DNA from 3 places in the Escherichia sp. HH091_1A genome. Region 2 is predicted to be linked to each of the others. Evidence: predicted binding sites of a transcription regulator. Region 2 holds the regulator's gene; each other region holds the start of a gene.
What was found. The regulator CRP, encoded in region 2, controls carbon source genes, mostly activating them, when cyclic AMP is high. The targets are predictions, from matches to a motif close to ATGTGANNNNNNTCACAT.

Region 1: hpt (hypoxanthine phosphoribosyltransferase) is a predicted target of CRP. The motif match lies at 1,924-1,941, and genes of this name have one in related genera.
Region 3: ydfZ (putative selenium delivery protein YdfZ) is a predicted target of CRP. The motif match lies at 1,637-1,654, and genes of this name have one in related genera.

Annotation. Positions count from the first base shown of each region.
Region 1 is NZ_AP025747.1:147,113-151,399, forward strand. Features, by position in the region: gene gcd (quinoprotein glucose dehydrogenase) at 1-1,863, opposite strand, end outside; gene hpt (hypoxanthine phosphoribosyltransferase) at 2,069-2,605, shown strand; gene can (carbonate dehydratase) at 2,646-3,308, opposite strand; gene QUF14_RS00665 (ABC transporter ATP-binding protein) at 3,417-4,287, shown strand, end outside.
Region 2 is NZ_AP025747.1:4,117,022-4,121,308, forward strand. Features, by position in the region: gene QUF14_RS20740 (hydrolase) at 1-416, shown strand, start outside; gene QUF14_RS20745 (YheU family protein) at 410-628, shown strand; gene QUF14_RS20750 (phosphoribulokinase) at 682-1,551, shown strand; gene QUF14_RS20755 (OsmC family protein) at 1,606-2,010, opposite strand; gene crp (cAMP-activated global transcriptional regulator CRP) at 2,313-2,945, shown strand; gene QUF14_RS20765 (YccS/YhfK family putative transporter) at 2,996-4,287, shown strand, end outside.
Region 3 is NZ_AP025747.1:1,954,937-1,959,223, reverse strand. Features, by position in the region: gene QUF14_RS09745 (mannitol dehydrogenase family protein) at 1-1,312, shown strand, start outside; gene ydfZ (putative selenium delivery protein YdfZ) at 1,348-1,551, opposite strand; gene rspR (DNA-binding transcriptional regulator rspR) at 1,728-2,414, opposite strand; gene ydfG (bifunctional NADP-dependent 3-hydroxy acid dehydrogenase/3-hydroxypropionate dehydrogenase YdfG) at 2,503-3,249, opposite strand; gene dcp (peptidyl-dipeptidase Dcp) at 3,386-4,287, shown strand, end outside.

The DNA of each region.
Region 1 (4,287 bases), 1.5 Mb from region 2:
ACCGCGAGGGATCAGTTTCGAAACGAACGGCAGCGCCATTGGGTTGGCAATTGCCACTTCACGATTCGGATCAATGGAAATCCCGCCCCATTCGAACATCCCCAGATTACCCGGGAAGACCAGCGTACCCTGTTCAGATGGCGGGGTGAAAATGCCTTCATAGCGCATCTGGTGGAACATCACGCGGCACACCAGTTGGTCAAACATGGTGGCGCCCCACATATCCGCACCGCTTAAATCTTTCGTCGGGCGGAAGCTCAGTTCAGAAAACGGTTGAGTAGGTGTAACGTAATCACCTTTCGCTGCGCCTTGCGGCACCGGTTTTTCCGGGGCCGGAACCACCAGTTCACCATTGCGGCGATCAAGCACAAAAATGTTGCCGGTTTTCGCTGGAGCGTAAATAACCGGAACTTTTTGACCATTAACGGTGATATCTGCCAGCGTTGGCTGTGCCGGAAGATCCATATCCCACAGGTCGTGGTGAACGGTCTGATAGCTCCACGCCAGTTTCCCGGTAGTGGCATTCAGCGCCAGAATTGAGCTGGCATAACGTTCCTGTTCTGGGGTGCGGTTACCGCCCCAGATATCTGGCGTGGTAACGCCCATCGGCAGATACACCAGATCCAGCTTCGCGTCATAGGCCGCAGGTGCCCACGAGTTTGGCGAGTTAAAGGTAAAGGTGTGTTCGTCAGACGGGATCGCGTTCGGATCTTTCGCGCCCGGATCAAAAGCCCACAGCAGCTCCCCGGTGTTGACATCAAAACCACGGATCACGCCAGACGTTTCGCGGGTTGAGAAGTTATCAGTGACGGAACCCGCCATCACGATGGTTTTATCGGTGATAATCGGTGGCGAAGTCGGCTCATACAGGCCCGGTTTGGTGTCCGGCATGTTGCTTTGCAGGTTGAGCACGCCTTTATTAGCGAAGGTTTCACACAGCTTGCCATTTTCGGCGTTGAGTGCAATCAGGCGGCCATCATTGACCGGAAGAATGATACGACGCGGGCAATCCGCCATCACTTCCGGCGAGGCAGTTTCTGCTTTGGCTTCATGATAAGAGACACCACGGCAGGTTACATGCTGGAAAGACTCGTTGGTTTTCAGCTCAGGATCGTAATGCCATTTCTCTTTGCCGCTGGCGGCATCGAGCGCAAACAAACGCTGGTGAGCGGTACACAGGTAAAGCATGTCGCCTACTTTAATCGGCGTCACTTCATTGGTGATTTCGCCCGGATCGTTCGGCTGTTTCACATCGCCTGTACGGAACACCCAAGCTTCTTTCAGCTTGTGGACGTTATCAGCGTTAATTTGTTTCAGTGGTGAAAAGCGTTGACCTTCCTGATTGCGACCATAGGCAGGCCAGTCTTGATCGGCAACGGGGGAGATAGCTTCGGCAGGTGTAGCATCAGCGCTTAAGGTGCCGTTGATTTCCTGTGGATCGTTAAATCCGGCCCAGGTGAGGATACCACCGCTAATCAACAGCGCGACCACCAACGCGGCAACTGCGCCGCTGGCAGGAATGACCAGGCGACGCCAGACAAACGGCAGGATCAGCCAGATACCAAAGAAGACCAGAATGTCGCTACGCGGCGTCAGCGCCCAGAAATCGAAACCCACTTCCCAGACGCCCCAAATCATGGTGCCAAGCAGCAATGCCGCGTAAAGCCAAAGTGCGGCGCGTTTGCTGCGCCACAGCATCCAGGCGACGCCGAGCATCATAAGGCCAGCGATAGGGTAGTACCAGGAGCCGCCGATCGCGACCAACCAGCCTCCGCCAATGAGAAGATACAGCCCGCAAAGCGCTGCAAATAGGGCTGTTAGCGTGACGAGTAATCGTCGCGAGCCGGTATTGTTAATTGCCATAAAGAGACACCATTTCAATTCATTAATATTTTAGTAGCAATTAATTATAGGTTTTAACATGTGTGATCGTCATCACAATTCGAGCTTTATTAACAGATTCCGCCAATGAATAGTTTTACTGGTATACTGCGTGTCTTGCGCTTTGTTGCGGTGCCAAAACCTGCCCGTGCGAAGTGATTTGTTTTTAAATCATATGGTTAGAGATATGAAACATACTGTAGAAGTAATGATCCCCGAAGCGGAGATTAAAGCGCGTATCGCCGAACTGGGTCGTCAGATTACTGAGCGTTACAAAGACAGCGGCAGCGATATGGTGCTGGTAGGCCTGCTGCGTGGCTCATTTATGTTTATGGCGGACCTGTGCCGTGAAGTTCAGGTATCTCATGAAGTCGATTTTATGACCGCCTCCAGCTACGGTAGCGGCATGTCCACCACCCGCGATGTGAAAATCCTCAAAGATCTGGATGAAGATATCCGTGGCAAGGACGTGCTGATTGTTGAAGATATCATCGACTCGGGTAATACACTGTCGAAAGTGCGTGAAATCTTAAGCCTGCGCGAACCGAAGTCGCTGGCGATTTGTACGCTGCTGGATAAACCGTCCCGTCGTGAAGTGAACGTCCCGGTAGAATTTATCGGTTTCTCGATCCCGGATGAGTTTGTGGTGGGTTACGGCATTGATTACGCTCAGCGTTACCGCCATCTGCCGTACATCGGCAAAGTAGTGCTGCTGGACGAGTAAGTGCGGATGTGCCGGATGTGTTGCATCCGGCATGGTGTTATTATTTGTGGTTGGCGTGTTTCAGCTTGAGATTGGAAATCCCGTGACGGTAACGTTGTTCAAGGGTTTCGCGGTTGGTGGCGGTAACATCCAGATCACGCAGCAAACCGTCGTGAATGCCGTAGGCCCAGCCGTGAATGGTGACTTTCTGCCCGCGTTTCCACGCTGATTGCATAATGGTGGAGTGGCCCAGGTTATATACCTGCTCCATGACGTTCAGTTCGCACAAGGTATCCAGACGGCGCTCTTGCGGCATTTCGCCAAGCAATGAGCTATGTTTGAACCAGATATCGCGAATGTGTAGCAGCCAGTTGTTGATAAGCCCCAGTTCCGGGTTTTCAACTGCGGCCTGTACGCCGCCGCAACCGTAGTGGCCACAGATAATAATGTGTTCAACTTCGAGAACATCCACTGCATACTGAACCACGGAAAGGCAGTTCAGGTCGGTGTGAATGACCAGGTTAGCAACATTACGGTGAACAAAGAGTTCGCCCGGCTCAAGACCGGTTAAACGTTCTGCAGGAACGCGACTGTCGGAACATCCAATCCATAGAAAGCGCGGTTTTTGCGCTTGCGCCAGTTTCTCAAAAAACCCGGGATCCTCTTCCACCAGCATTTTTGACCATAGTGCATTGTTGCTGATGAGTGTATCTATGTCTTTCATGGAGGTTAACGACCTGTAACCAAATAATTACGTTTGGCTAATATAGGGCAACTCCGGGACGATTTAAACCACAGATAAAGTGTAAGAACGTAAGGTAAGTAAAAATTTATGACCATTGCACTGGAACTTCAACAGCTTAAAAAAACCTATCCAGGCGGCGTTCAGGCGCTTCGTGGAATCGATTTGCAGGTCGAAGCGGGTGATTTTTATGCGCTTCTCGGGCCGAACGGGGCCGGGAAATCAACCACTATCGGTATTATCAGCTCTCTGGTAAATAAAACCTCCGGGCGGGTCAGCGTATTTGGTTACGATCTCGAGAAGGATGTCGTGAACGCTAAACGTCAGTTGGGACTGGTGCCGCAGGAATTTAACTTCAACCCGTTTGAAACCGTGCAACAAATTGTGGTGAACCAGGCGGGGTACTACGGTGTAGAGCGCAAAGAAGCGTACATCCGCAGCGAAAAGTATCTTAAACAGCTCGATTTATGGGGAAAGCGTAACGAACGTGCGCGTATGTTATCGGGTGGGATGAAGCGCCGTTTAATGATTGCTCGTGCGTTAATGCATGAACCTAAACTGCTGATTCTTGACGAACCGACCGCAGGCGTGGATATCGAACTTCGCCGCTCAATGTGGGGATTTTTGAAGGATTTAAACGACAAAGGCACCACCATCATTCTTACCACGCACTACCTGGAAGAAGCAGAAATGCTGTGCCGCAATATCGGCATTATTCAACATGGTGAGCTGGTGGAAAATACCTCGATGAAGGCGCTGCTGGCGAAGCTGAAATCGGAAACTTTTATTCTCGATCTCGCGCCGAAAAGCCCATTACCGAAGCTCGATGGCTATCAGTATCGACTGGTCGATACCGCTACGCTGGAAGTTGAAGTGCTGCGTGAGCAGGGGATTAACAGCGTGTTCACGCAGTTAAGTGAGCAGGGTATTCAGGTATTAAGTATGCGTAACAAAGCTAACC
Region 2 (4,287 bases):
TGCTGAACCTGTTAAAAGCCAATGCTGCGCGCAAACTGGCAGCCTATCCCGGTACGCTGCCGATTAATCTCGCACAGTTAAAATCGGTACGTCGCATCCGTGAATTTGACGATCTGATCACCGCCAGAATTCATGGCTACGCTGACGCTATCGACTATTATCGTCAGTGTAGCGCCATGCCGATGCTGAACCAGATCGCCAAACCGACGCTGATTATTCACGCCAAAGACGATCCGTTTATGGATCATCAGGTGATCCCGAAACCGGAAAATCTCCCCCCGCAGGTGGAGTATCAACTGACTGAACATGGTGGTCATGTTGGCTTTCTTGGCGGTACATTATTTCATCCGCAAATGTGGCTGGAGTCACGCATTCCTGACTGGTTAACAACGTATCTGGAGGCGAAATCATGTTGATTCCGTGGCAAGAACTCTCCCCCGAAACGCTGGAAAATTTAATTGAAAGTTTTGTGTTACGCGAAGGCACCGATTATGGTGAACATGAGCGTACACTTGAACAGAAAGTCGCCGACGTCAAACGCCAGCTACAGTGCGGAGAAGCGGTGCTGGTATGGTCGGAGCTGCACGAAACGGTCAATATCATGCCGCGCAGTCAGTTTCGTGAATAACCTGCAGCCGTCGGCGGACGAGATAATAATGATAGCTAAGTCATGGAGTTACTATGTCTGCCAAACATCCGGTCATTGCGGTAACAGGATCCAGCGGCGCGGGGACCACCACCACCAGTCTCGCGTTTCGTAAAATATTCGCGCAGTTAAATCTGCATGCAGCTGAGGTGGAAGGCGACAGTTTTCACCGTTACACGCGCCCGGAAATGGACATGGCGATCCGCAAGGCGCGTGATGCCGGGCGGCATATCAGCTACTTTGGCCCCGAAGCGAACGACTTCGGCCTGCTGGAACAAACCTTCATTGAATACGGTCAGAGCGGCAAAGGAAAATCACGCAAATATCTGCATACGTACGACGAAGCCGTACCGTGGAATCAGGTGCCGGGAACATTCACCCCATGGCAACCTTTACCGGAACCCACTGATGTACTGTTTTATGAAGGGCTACACGGTGGCGTCGTCACGCCACATCATAACGTTGCGCAGCATGTGGATTTACTGGTCGGCGTAGTGCCTATCGTTAACCTTGAGTGGATTCAAAAACTGATCCGCGACACCAGCGAGCGCGGGCACTCACGAGAAGCGGTGATGGACTCAGTAGTACGTTCAATGGAAGACTATATCAACTACATCACGCCGCAGTTTTCCCGCACCCATCTTAACTTCCAGCGCGTTCCCACTGTCGACACCTCAAACCCGTTCGCAGCAAAGGGCATTCCATCACTGGATGAAAGCTTTGTGGTGATCCATTTTCGTAATCTGGAAGGGATCGATTTCCCCTGGCTGCTGGCGATGTTGCAGGGCTCATTCATTTCCCACATCAATACATTAGTGGTGCCGGGCGGTAAAATGGGTCTGGCAATGGAGTTAATTATGCTGCCACTGGTGCAACGATTGATGGAAGGAAAGAAAATCGAGTAACTCTGCTAATATGCCGGATAAACAATTATCCGGCATCGTACTCCTGACATCAAATCACGCGGCAACCACTTCATACGAGTGAGTAATATTCACCGCTTTTTCCAGCATCAACGCCACTGAACAATATTTCTCAGCAGAGAGATCAACCGCACGCGCAACCGCTGCGTCTTTCAGGTCGCGACCGGTGACGATAAAATGCAGATTAATGTGCGTAAACAGGCGTGGTGCCTCTTCGCGGCGTTCAGAGGTCAATTTTACTTCACAATCGACCACATCCTGACGCCCTTTTTGCAGGATCGAAACCACATCGATGGCACTGCAACCACCCGCCGCCATCAACACCATTTCCATCGGACTTGGCGCTTTATCGCCTGAGTTGCCGTCCATTAAAATCTGGTGACCAGAGGCAGACTCGCCCAGAAAAGTTAACCCTTCGACCCACTTCACTCGCGCTTGCATTTTTGCTACTCCACTGCGTCAATTTTCCTGACAGAGTACGCGTACTAACCAAATCGCGCAACGGAAGGCGACCTGGGTCATGCTGAAGCGAGACACCAGGAGACACAAAGCGAAAGCTATGCTAAAACAGTCAGGATGCTACAGTAATACATTGATGTACTGCATGTATGCAAAGGACGTCACATTACCGTGCAGTACAGTTGATAGCCCCTTCCCAGGTAGCGGGAAGCACAATTTCGGCAATCCAGAGACAGCGGCGTTTTCTGGCTCTGGAGAAAGCTTATAACAGAGGATAACCGCGCATGGTGCTTGGCAAACCGCAAACAGACCCGACTCTCGAATGGTTCTTGTCTCATTGCCACATTCATAAGTACCCATCCAAGAGCACGCTTATTCACCAGGGTGAAAAAGCGGAAACGCTGTACTACATCGTTAAAGGCTCTGTGGCAGTGCTGATCAAAGATGAAGAGGGTAAAGAAATGATCCTCTCCTATCTGAATCAGGGTGATTTTATTGGCGAACTGGGCCTGTTTGAAGAAGGCCAGGAACGTAGCGCATGGGTACGTGCGAAAACCGCCTGTGAAGTGGCTGAAATTTCATACAAAAAATTTCGCCAATTGATTCAGGTAAACCCGGACATTCTGATGCGTCTTTCTGCACAGATGGCGCGTCGTTTGCAAGTCACTTCAGAGAAAGTGGGCAACCTGGCGTTCCTCGACGTGACGGGCCGCATTGCACAGACTCTGCTGAACCTGGCAAAACAACCGGATGCTATGACTCACCCGGACGGTATGCAAATCAAAATTACCCGTCAGGAAATTGGTCAGATTGTCGGCTGTTCTCGTGAAACCGTGGGACGCATTCTGAAGATGCTGGAAGATCAGAACCTGATCTCCGCACACGGTAAAACCATCGTCGTTTACGGCACTCGTTAATCCCGTCGGAGTGGCGCGTTACTGAGTAGCGCGCCATTTTGTTTCCCCCGATGTGGCGCAGACTGATTTATCACCCCGATATCAACTATGCACTACGACAAACGCTAGTGCTATGTTTGCCCGTGGCCGTTGGGTTAATGCTTGGCGAATTACGATTCGGTCTGCTCTTCTCCCTCGTTCCAGCCTGTTGCAATATTGCGGGCCTTGATACGCCTCATAAACGTTTTTTCAAACGCTTAATCATTGGTGCGTCACTGTTTGCCACCTGTAGCTTGCTGACACAGCTACTACTGGCAAAAGATGTTCCCCTGCCCTTTTTGCTGACCGGATTAACGCTGGTGCTTGGTGTCACTGCTGAGCTGGGGCCATTGCACGCAAAATTGCTTCCCGCATCGCTGCTCGCCGCCATTTTTACCCTCAGTCTGGCGGGATACATGCCAGTCTGGGAACCGTTGCTGATCTATGCGCTGGGCACGTTGTGGTACGGACTGTTTAACTGGTTTTGGTTCTGGCTCTGGCGCGAACAACCGCTACGCGAGTCACTAAGCTTGCTGTACCGTGAACTGGCGGATTATTGCGAAGCTAAATACAGCCTACTCACCCAGCACACCGATCCTGAAAAAGCATTGCCGCCGCTGCTGGTGCGCCAGCAAAAAGCGGTCGATTTAATTACTCAGTGCTATCAGCAAATGCATATGCTTTCCGCGCAAAATAATACTGACTACAAGCGGATGCTGCGTATTTTCCAAGAGGCGCTGGATTTACAGGAACATATTTCGGTCAGCTTGCATCAGCCGGAAGAGGTGCAAAAGCTGGTCGAGCGTAGCCATGCAGAAGAAGTTATCCGCTGGAATGCGCAAACTGTCGCCACTCGCCTGCGCGTGCTGGCTGATGACATTCTTTACCATCGCCTGCCGACGCGCTTTACGATGGAAAAACAAATTGGCGCACTGGAAAAAATCGCCCGCCAGCATCCGGATAATCCGGTTGGGCAATTCTGCTATTGGCACTTCAGCCGCATCGCCCGCGTGCTGCGCACCCAAAAACCGCTCTATGCCCGTGATTTACTGGCCGATAAACAGCGGCGAATGCCGTTACTGCCGGCGCTAAAAAGTTATCTGTCACTGAAATCTCCAGCGCTACGCAATGCTGGACGACTGAGTGTGATGTTAAGCGTTGCCAGCCTGATGGGCACCGCACTGCATCTGCCGAAGTCGTACTGGATCCTGATGACGGTATTGCTGGTAACGCAAAATGGCTACGGCGCAACCCGTCTGAGGATTGTGAACCGTTCTGTGGGAACCGTGGTCGGGTTAATCATTGCGGGCGTTGCCCTGCACTT
Region 3 (4,287 bases), 2.2 Mb from region 2:
TGACTGGGGATATTATGAGGTCAACTTAATCGGCGGCGAACAGCAAATTGCCGATTTACAACAGCAAGATAATCTTTATACCGTTGCGGAAATGTCGGCCGATGCGTGGACGGCTCGCGTCGTTGGCGTCGTTAAAAAAGCCTTGCACATACAAATAGATGGCTTAGAAACCGTGCTGGCTGCGATGTGTGAACCGCAAATCGCGATTGTCTCTCTGACAATCACCGAAAAAGGGTATTTCCACTCTCCGGCGACCGGACAGTTAATGCTCGATCACCCGATGGTCGTTGCCGACGTGCAAAATCCCCACCAGCCGAAAACTGCAACAGGGGTGATTGTTGAGGCGCTGGCTCGCCGTAAAGCGGCAGGACTTCCCGCATTTACCGTAATGTCATGTGACAACATGCCAGAAAACGGTCATGTTATGCGTGACGTTGTCACTTCCTACGCGCAAGCTGTTGATGTAAAACTGGCACAATGGATCGAAGAAAACGTGACTTTCCCATCAACAATGGTGGACCGTATTGTGCCCGCAGTGACAGAGGATACGCTGGCGAAAATCGAACAACTTACCGGTGTGCGCGATCCTGCTGGCGTTGCCTGTGAACCTTTCCGCCAGTGGGTAATAGAAGATAACTTTGTTGCCGGACGTCCGGAATGGGAAAAAGCGGGAGCCGAACTGGTTAGTGATGTGCTGCCTTATGAAGAGATGAAGTTGCGCATGCTCAACGGCAGTCATTCATTCCTGGCGTATCTGGGATATCTTGCGGGATATCAGCACATTAATGACTGCATGGAAGATGAAAATTATCGCCGTGCGGCACATGCCTTGATGTTGCAGGAACAGGCGCCGACGCTGAAAGTGCAGGGCGTGGATCTGCAAAATTATGCGGATCGACTAATTGAACGCTACAGTAATCCAGCGTTACGCCATCGAACCTGGCAGATTGCGATGGATGGCAGTCAGAAATTGCCGCAGCGTATGCTGGATTCCATTCGCTGGCATCTAAAACAGGGCAGCTCGTTCGATCTGTTGGCGCTGGGCGTCGCGGGTTGGATGCGTTATGTCGGTGGTGTTGATGAACAGGGAAATCCGATAGAAATCAGTGACCCACTGTTACCTGTTATTCAGAAGGCAGTACAAAGTAGTGCTGAAGGGACAGCGCGCGTCCAGTCATTGCTGGCGATTAAGGCGATCTTTGGTGATGATTTACCAGGCAATAGTTTGTTTACGACAAAAGTAACGGAAGCGTACTTGTCTTTATTAGCGCATGGCGCGAAAGCGACCGTGGCGAAATATTCCGTGAAGTAAAAAAAGCAATGCCGCCATCGGCGGCATTCACACGCTTAGTTCATGCCGAGACGAATCAGGTCCAGAGGCGCCAGTTTCTCTTCACAACCTTCAACAACGACGGTTTTTCCGCGGCGGATTTGCTCAGCGGTCAGACCTTCAGTATCAATCGACAGGATTTTGCCAGTGTGACCGGTGCCGCTAACCATAACACGGCTGCCAGTGGTGATTGCGTTACGGTTACGATCGTAGGTCGTCATAGGTGTTTTCTCCTTTCTGATTTACAGTCGAAGCCCACGTAACGGGCGCAATATAAATACTCCTGTCGAGTGAAATATTTTTTGTTTTTGATCAAGCTCACATCTTTTTTGATGCATGCATGAGCCATATGACGGAGGGAAAAACTCTCACCCCGGATGGGATGAGAGGAAATGAATTACTCTTCGCTAAACCAGTCGCTGTTTTCCTGGCGGATCTGGCGCACGGATTCGCTGATTTCCTGCAAATGTTGCGTCATTGCACGTTCTACCGCATCGCCATCACGTTTTTGCAGGGCAGAGAAAATCTCAAGATGCTGGCGTAACAGCATTTCTGGTGGAGAAACGTGGTCGAAACTCATATAGCGCACGCGATCAACGGTCGCTTTCAGGTTCTCAATGGTATCCCACGCCAGTTGACAGTCGGCAATCTGCGTCAGGAGTTGATGGAAGTTGTCATCAAGTTCAAAAAAATCATCCAGTTGCTTGCGCTCAATGGCAATGCGTTGCTGGTGAAGATTTTGTTCCAGTTGGTAGCACTGGCTTTCGGTAATCATGCTCGCCGCCCGACGCGCCACCGCGCACTCAATGGCCTGACGGATAAAACTGCCGTTGTGCACCTGGGCCATGGAAATTTTGTTGACGTAGCTGCCACGCTGCGGACGAATTTGAATCAGGCCGTTTTCCGCCAGTTTAATAAAGGCTTCACGAACCGGCTGGCGTGACACATTGAAACGAACAGAAACTTCTTTTTCCGACAACGGTGTGCCTGGTGCAATCAGGCAATGGACAATGTCGCGGCGAAGAATACGATAAATCTGCTGATTGACAGGCTGTGTGGGATTAAGTTGCGTTTCGACGGTCATTCGTTCTTGCTTGTGAGTGAGTTAACTGCATGAGTCTACCACTTTTTTGTGACAAGCAATAACCCGGCAGTTACGCCGGGTATAAAAATTACTGACGGTGGACATTCAGTCCGGCATAGCTTTGGGTAACCGGCATCATTTCCAGGGTATTGATATTGACGTGAGCAGGCAGCGTTGACACCCACCAGACGGCTTCGCTGACATCTTCTGGCGTCAATGCAACTGTGTTTTGATAGGTTTTTTCGGCTTTACCGTCATCACCTTTAAAGCGGACATTAGAAAACTCGGTGCCACCCACCAGTCCCGGTTCGATGTCTGTGACACGTACTGCCGTACCGTGCAGATCTGTGCGTAGATTAAGGCTGAACTGACGAACAAACGCTTTCGTCGCACCATAAACGTTACCACCAGCATACGGCCAGCTGCCTGCCGTGGAGCCAATGTTAATGATATGACCATGATTACGTTCAACCATACCCGGTAAGACGGCCCGCGTCATATATACCAGGCCTTTGTTGTTGGTATCAATCATCGTTTCCCAGTCTTCAACGCTGGCTTTATGCGCAGGCTCCATGCCCAGCGCCAGACCGGCATTGTTTACCAGGATATCAATATTGCACCACTCGGCAGGAAGCGATGCCAGCATCTCTTCAATAGCGGCGCGATTACGAACGTCCAGTTGGGCGATATACAGATTATCACCCAGTTCGTCTTTTAACTCCTGCAACCGCTCCTGGCGACGGCCAGTGGCGATAACTTTATGCCCTTGTTGAATAAAACGACGAGTAATGCATTCACCAAAACCTGCCGTTGCTCCAGTTACTAAAACGATCATCTCACTGTTCCTCAACGCTTTTGTGTGTCAATAACATAGCACGTGATGCTTAAGAGCGGGTAATACTGGTTTGCAAGATTGCACTCCGTTATCAGTAAGCCTACGCTATGGAACACCTAGCGTTCAGGAGAAGAAAATGACAACAATGAATCCTTTCCTTGTGCAAAGCACACTGCCGTATCTGGCTCCCCATTTTGATCAAATTGCCAATCATCACTATCGACCGGCATTTGATGAGGGAATGCAGCAAAAGCGGGCCGAAATTGCCGCCATTGCGCTCAACCCGCAAACACCTGATTTCAACAATACTATTCTGGCACTGGAGCAGAGTGGGGAACTGCTGACCCGCGTCACCAGCGTTTTTTTTGCGATGACTGCGGCGCATACCAATGATGAATTACAGCGTCTTGATGAGCAGTTTTCCGCTGAACTGGCAGAACTGGCTAATGATATCTATCTGAACGGTGAATTATTCGCGCGAGTAGATGCTGTCTGGCAGCGCCGTGAATCCGAGGGGCTTGATAGTGAATCCATTCGCCTGGTGGAGGTTATTCATCAACGTTTTGTCCTTGCCGGAGCCAAACTTGCACAAGCTGATAAAGCAAAATTAAAAGTTCTTAATACAGAAGCTGCGACCCTGACCAGCCAGTTTAACCAGCGGTTACTTGCGGCAAATAAATCCGGCGGTCTGGTTCTGGACGATATTGCGCAACTGGCTGGGATGAGCGAACAGGAGATTGCGCTGGCGGCAGAGGCGGCTCGCGAGAAAGGTCTGGATAACAAATGGCTTATTCCGCTGCTGAATACCACCCAGCAACCGGCGCTTGCTGAACTGCGCGATCGCGCGACGCGTGAAAAACTATTCACTGCGGGCTGGACGCGGGCAGAAAAAAATGACGCTAACGATACCCGTGCCATTATTCAACGGCTTGTGGAGATCCGCGCGCAGCAGGCAAAACTGCTTGGTTTCCCTCATTATGCTGCATGGAAAATCGCCGATCAGATGGCAAAAACACCTGAAGCAGCACTTAACTTTAT